3 regions of the Klebsiella sp. MISC125 genome follow, and region 3 is predicted to be linked to each of the others. Evidence: predicted binding sites of a transcription regulator. Region 3 holds the regulator's gene; each other region holds the start of a gene.

Region 1 (2,206 bases), 2.7 Mb from region 3:
TTTTACCCAATGCCAACCAGCCACAGAGGAACATTGCCGCCGCGCACCACAGCAGCATAATGGGCAGCGAGATAAGCTCCAGCTTGAGCGCCACCAGCCCGAGGGCCGAACCAAGAATGGTGCCGCCGATGCGCTGAAACGCACGCGGCACCACGTTTCCCCAAAAGGAGATGGGCCCCATAACCACCACAAGGGTGATGAGTGGCCAGGTCCCTTCCGGAACCTTAAGCAAGCGCACCAGCAGAAAGGTGAGCACAAAGGCCAATGCTATTCGCACACCATGGACTATGCGGTAATGGCGATACAGCCGAATTTCAAATGGCTTAAGTGATTTATCCGCGCGCACAACCGACTCCGACACAACGAAAACGCCAATTGTAACTGCTTTTTCGCCGCAAGCATCACGCGAATGTAAGAAACCTTGTCCACTGAGGGGACAAAGCCTTATTTCACCGAGGGCTCGACCGCAATGTACATCTCGATATCCCAGTAGCCATCCTTATCACCGTCGTTAAGATAGACTTCAAAGCAGGGATCCATCGTCATTTGATACTCTTTGCTTTGCATCAGGCTGTCGAAGAACTGACACCACGGCGTCTTAAAATCAAAATTTTCGACTCTGGCGCGGGCGACGGCATAATCTCCGGCGGCGATTTCGGTCATCATCACACCTTCGCTGTTAGCGGGGAGCTCGTAGTCTTCCGCCACCGTGACGGCAGTATCGCAGCGCAGTTTTTCCGCCGGGACTTCATCAGGATTGTCGTAATAGACAGCGACCCACTCCTGTGCCGGAACCTGGCTGTTATCAACCCACATCATCAGCTGTTCAAAGCCCTGTTTTACCGTCTGCTCCCAGGGACCGACCAGATGAAACCCGGCGATCTTTCTTTTGCCCACGGATTTAACGTTATAGTCCATGCTACCTCCATTGTTGATAAAGTACTGTATGAATATACATATAATCTAACAGTACTATCACCCATAGTATGTGCGGTAATTCACAAAAATCGCGTGTGAAAAAGCCTAAAAAACAGCCGCCATTCGATTACAAACTGAACGGCAGTTCGAGACCGATACTGGCCCCAAGGTCATCGCTGGCGCTATGGTTAGCATCGGTGTACCACACGGAGGTACTCAGGCGTACCGTCGGCATGACATCACCGCTCCAGCCCAACTGCACGCCTTTGAGCGTGTCGGCGTGCGGGAAGGCTTTGTTGATCCGTTGATTCTTCGGATTCACCTCGGCGTACACCAGACGCGCACTCCAGCGCTGGTTCTCTTCGGTCACCAGCTCTACCTTCCCGGCATACAAGCGTCCGTCGCCCCCCATTGCATCACCCAGCGGATATCCCTGCTGGTAGTAGCCATCTTTGTAGATAAAGTGGTTATAGATATAGTTGGTGCGTCCCATATTCGAACGGGTATCGTGGGCTTCCAGATACCAGTTAACCGCGTTGTTGTTCCATTGATGATGCCCTTCCACGCCGCCAAGATAGAGGTGCGCAGAGGGTAAATACCCGGCTTCATCTTCGCCGATCATCTGACCGTAAACGCTCACCGGCCAGCCCAGCGTTGGCGCCAGCTTCAGTTTGAAATCAAAACCGGCCAGCTGATTGCCTGGATCGTCGGCTGATTCGCCAGTGTTGTCATTGCCGGTCAGGCCGTCCCAGAAGCTGCTAAACGAGGAAGGACGCCCTTCTCCACCCCACTGCATAATGCGCGAAGCCCCCAGCTCCAGCGAGTTAAACGGCGAAAAGGTCAAGCGACCGCCGAAGATTTTGGTATGCGGAACGGCAGCATACTGGCTCATTTGGCTGGCAGAGAGTTGATACTGCCATGGGCCAATCCAGCTTAGCCATGACGTCTGCGGCGCGCTCTGCTCGGCACGCTGTAGCAGAAAACCGGTCATCGGTCGCGCGGCATCGGAACGAATCAGGCTGCCCTCATAACCCGGCCCCCACCACTGTGGGATCTGCCCGAACGCCAGCCACTGGTTCCACAACTTTACCGCGCCGTATGCGCCATTAGCGTTAACGTTTGAACCGTTGCTAATGCGCTTGTCCCCTTCAACGTTGCCCTGTAAGTGCAGGTCCCACCATTCGCCGCTGTTATTCAGCGCGATAGAGAGCGACTGGTCAGCGGGATAAGACTGGGCGAAGCCCTGCGGCGTTCCTGGTTTGTCAGTGGAGCTGTAGCCCGTCACGCG
Region 2 (2,206 bases), 1.6 Mb from region 3:
ACTTTAATCTCTTCCATCGCCTGGACGATACGTTCACGCGGGGTGACGTAGTGCGTTTTGGGATAGACGGTATAGCGCGGGATCGTTGATTCCACGTGGCCGGTCAGCGGGTCGAACAGCGACAAGCGCTCAACTTCCTCGTCGAATAGCTCGATACGCAGCGCGATATCGTCAGACTCCGCCGGGAAGATATCGATAACTTCGCCGCGAACGCGGAAGGTACCGCGCTGGAAGGCCTGATCGTTGCGGGTATATTGCAGTTCGGCCAGACGACGCAGAATGGCGCGCTGGTCAATTATCATGCCGACGGTGAGGTGCAGCATCATCTTCAGGTACAGGTCCGGATCGCCCAGACCGTAGATAGCGGAAACCGATGCCACCACCACCACATCGCGACGCTCAAGCAGCGCTTTGGTCGCCGACAGGCGCATCTGTTCAATATGTTCGTTGACCGACGCGTCCTTCTCAATGAAGGTATCCGAGCTCGGCACATAGGCTTCGGGCTGATAATAATCGTAGTAAGAGACGAAATACTCCACCGCGTTCTCCGGGAAGAACTCTTTCATCTCGCCGTAAAGCTGCGCCGCCAGCGTTTTGTTAGGTGCCAGCACCATCGTCGGGCGTTGTAGATCGGCAATAACGTTGGCGATGGTAAACGTTTTACCCGAACCGGTTACGCCGAGCAGCGTTTGATGCGCCAGGCCATCTTCCAGCCCCTCTTCCAGGCGACGAATGGCTTCCGGCTGGTCGCCAGAGGGACGGAAAGCAGAATGCAGCTTGAACGGTTTACTCATCAATCAGGACCTGAAGAAGGGTTGAACGGCAGGTGTTTAATTCTACCCTTCAGTTCAACTTTTGCCAATAAATAATACTGGATATAAAAACAGTATCACACTATTGTATATCTCCAGATTTGTCTTTTTTACCGCCATCGCGGACGAAAAAAAGCCGCCTTGCGGGATAATCCACCAATCAGTAGGGTTATCCCCAGAAACTTTTGGCATTTAACATTTGTCAAGCAAGGGGATGAATCTTTTGTGGCAGTCGGTGACACTTTTTTTACAGCCATTGATTTTATTTAATTAATTGATATTTAACAATATTTAAGAAAAGATGGGTTTCGCGTCAATTTGCCCGCAGGCCGCGTAATCTCTAGCTTACCGCAAGTTCTCTAACTCTAATGCACAAGGTTATCCACAGGAATAGTGGATAACTGTCTGCAGCCCATGACCTATGCCACCCGGCCGAAATCACTGAATGGGGCAAAACACCTGCTAAAAAAATTTATTGAATTTTTTTTGCGATTTATCGGCAAAGAATAGCTGGATTTTCTATTATTTTTTGCACCACATTTCAGCGCTCTGGCACCGGGAAAGTGCAAGGTCTGCCGTAACCCTCTTCACTTTCACCATGCTGCCCCTGTATTTGTCAGCAAATACCGAGAGTTCTTTTTCCTGGCAAGGGATTTGCAGAATCTTCTTGTCGCCCGCTATCCCGGGAAAGGAGAAAACGTCTATGTTGAGTCTACGTGCCGTGAACCACTATTACGGAAGCCAGCACACGCTGTGGAATGTTGACCTTGAGCTCAGGCCGGGGAAATGTACTTGCGTAATGGGGCGTGAGGGGATGGGGAAAACCACCCTCGTTAACTGTATTACCGGGCACCTCCCGGTGGCCAGCGGCAGTATGACCTGGCAGGACGCGGGGGCTGCGCCCTATGACCTGATGCCGCTCTCCGCGCAATCGCGTAGCGCTATCGGTATCGGCTACGTCCCGCAGGACAAACGCATCTTTTCGCAACTGAGCGTGGAGGAGAATCTGCATATTGCCCTCGCGGCAGGCGGCGAATCCGCGTCAGCGGTGGCCGGGGAGATTTACGATCTGTTTCCGGAACTCTATACGCTGCGGCAAAGCAAAGGCATTACGCTGACGGCTGATGATCAGTACCAGTTGGCGCTGGCCCGGGCGCTGATAACCCGCCCACGCCTGCTGATCCTTGATGAACCCTCGCGCGCTGGCGGGCAACGTTTTCTGCACAAATTAGGCGACCTGCTGGTTCGTCTGAACCGCGATATCGGCCTGACGGTGCTGATCGCCGAGCAGCACCTGCCGTTTATTCGCCGGGTCGCGGACAGTTTCTGCCTGTTGCACTGCGGTCGCAGCGTCGCCCAGGGGGATGTTATCCAGCTGGATGCGCCGCTGCTGG
Region 3 (2,206 bases):
ATCACAGAAACCGGCACCATCTGCACGTCAAGATCGGGATGGTTACGGTGCAGATCCAGGTAATCATGGAACAGCTTGATGGATTCTTCTTTTGGCGTGTAGTAGGTGAAAACACGCGGGCCGCCGTGAATAAACACGTAGCGGGGAAGCAGGGTACCATCGATCTCCAGCGGCTCAAGCGGGTCCGGTAACTCATGTTCCAGACATTGAGCGCGAAGCGTCAGCAGGTCCGCCTTCGAATTGTAGGGCAGGACGTACATGATGGGACGTGAGGTATCCAGGCCCAATTCCTGAGCAGGTTGTGCCGGAATTGACTTGCTTTTTACCAGTGCCCTTAATGGTAAATTCAGTAATTTATAGTAAATTCGTTGCCAGCCAGACATAGACGATGTGAAGCCTCTGGTTAATCATGCAAATGCGCCGCAAGAATAACAGAAAGTGCGCAAAATTTCCGTTGTAACGCGGCAAACGCGTACACTCATTGACGTCATTTACATAAAAAGGTTTGTTTGATGGCCAATAATACCACTGGGTTAACTCGAATCGTTAAAGCAGCGGGGTATTCCTGGAAAGGATTCCGTGCGGCGTGGATCAATGAGGCCGCATTTCGTCAGGAAGGCATCGCTGCCATTATTGCCGTGGTGATAGCCTGCTGGCTGGATGTCGATGCCATCACGCGCGTTTTGCTGATTGGCTCGGTCCTGATAGTGATGATAGTTGAAATTATTAACAGCGCGATCGAAGCGGTTGTTGACCGTATTGGCCCTGAACATCATGAGTTGTCTGGCCGCGCGAAAGATATGGGTTCTGCGGCGGTCCTGTTGGCGATTATTATCGCGTTGATCACATGGGGAACGCTGTTGTGGGCAAACTACCGCTAAGTCTTGCCATAGCGGCTCGCAAAACGGAAAGAAACTCCTGATTTTTGTGTGAAATATGGTTCCAAAATCACCGTTAGCTGTATATACTCACAGCATAACTGTATATACACCCAGGGGGCGGAATGAAAGCGTTAACGACCAGGCAGCGAGAGGTGTTTGATCTCATTCGGGATCATATCAGCCAGACGGGCATGCCGCCGACGCGTGCGGAGATTGCTCAGCGCTTGGGGTTTCGTTCCCCAAACGCGGCGGAAGAACACCTGAAAGCGCTGGCGCGTAAAGGCGCAATCGAGATCGTTTCCGGTGCCTCCCGCGGTATCCGTCTGCTGACGGAAGAAGAAAACGGCCTGCCGCTTGTCGGCCGCGTCGCAGCAGGTGAACCACTGCTCGCACAGCAGCACATCGAAGGCCACTACCAGGTCGATCCGGCAATGTTTAAGCCGAATGCCGATTTTCTGCTGCGCGTAAGCGGAATGTCGATGAAAGACATCGGTATCCTGGATGGCGACCTGCTCGCGGTACATAAAACTCAGGATGTGCGCAATGGCCAGGTTGTTGTGGCCCGCATTGACGATGAAGTCACCGTGAAGCGTCTGAAAAAACAGGGTAACGTCGTCGAACTGCTACCTGAAAACAGCGAATTTACCCCGATCGTGGTGGATTTACGCCAGCAAAGTTTCACTATTGAAGGTCTGGCTGTCGGCGTTATCCGCAACGGCAACTGGCAGTAACCTCTTCATCTCGCAGCATCATCTGATGCATGGTGCTGCGCTGTTTTCCCTCTTCATTTGGGCTCTTCCCCATGCTTTTTAACGCCGCCGATAAAGCCCTGTGGCGCTTAGCGCTGCCCATGATTTTCTCCAATATCACCGTTCCTTTGCTGGGGCTGGTGGATACCGCCGTTATTGGTCATCTTGATAGTCCGATTTATCTGGGCGGCGTTGCGGTTGGCGCGATGGCGACCAGCTTTCTCTTCATGCTGCTCCTGTTTTTGCGCATGAGTACTACGGGTTTGACGGCTCAGGCATTCGGCGCGAAAGATCCGCAACGGCTGGCGCGTGCGCTGGTGCAGCCGCTGGGGCTGGCACTGGCTGCCGGGATAGCCATCGTCCTATTCAGAATGCCGTTAATTAATCTGGCGCTGCACATCGTCGGCGGCAGTGATGCGGTGCTTGAACAGGCCCGCCGTTTCCTCGAGATTCGTTGGCTGAGCGCTCCGGCATCTCTGGCAAATCTAGTGCTGCTGGGCTGGCTGTTGGGCGTGCAGTATGCCCGTGCACCGGTGATCCTGCTGGTTGTCGGCAATGTACTCAACATCGTGCTTG

The links. The regulator LexA, encoded in region 3, represses DNA repair genes until DNA is damaged. The targets are predictions, from matches to a motif close to TNCTGTATGTACATACAGNA.
Region 1: the regulator LexA is predicted to act here: its motif matches at 941-960, upstream of sbmC (DNA gyrase inhibitor SbmC).
Region 2: the regulator LexA is predicted to act here: its motif matches at 870-889, upstream of uvrB (excinuclease ABC subunit UvrB).

The regions. Positions count from the first base shown of each region.
Region 1 is NZ_CP180448.1:2,200,384-2,202,589, reverse strand. Features, by position in the region: gene ACMYSL_RS10330 (FUSC family protein) at 1-346, opposite strand, end outside; gene sbmC (DNA gyrase inhibitor SbmC) at 445-918, opposite strand; gene ACMYSL_RS10320 (capsule assembly Wzi family protein) at 1,046-2,206, opposite strand, start outside.
Region 2 is NZ_CP180448.1:4,184,394-4,186,599, forward strand. Features, by position in the region: gene uvrB (excinuclease ABC subunit UvrB) at 1-794, opposite strand, end outside; gene ACMYSL_RS19720 (ABC transporter ATP-binding protein) at 1,516-2,206, shown strand, end outside; gene bioD (dethiobiotin synthase) at 2,180-2,206, opposite strand, start outside.
Region 3 is NZ_CP180448.1:5,803,547-5,805,752, reverse strand. Features, by position in the region: gene plsB (glycerol-3-phosphate 1-O-acyltransferase PlsB) at 1-383, opposite strand, end outside; gene ACMYSL_RS27190 (diacylglycerol kinase) at 513-881, shown strand; gene lexA (transcriptional repressor LexA) at 1,004-1,612, shown strand; gene dinF (MATE family efflux transporter DinF) at 1,684-2,206, shown strand, end outside.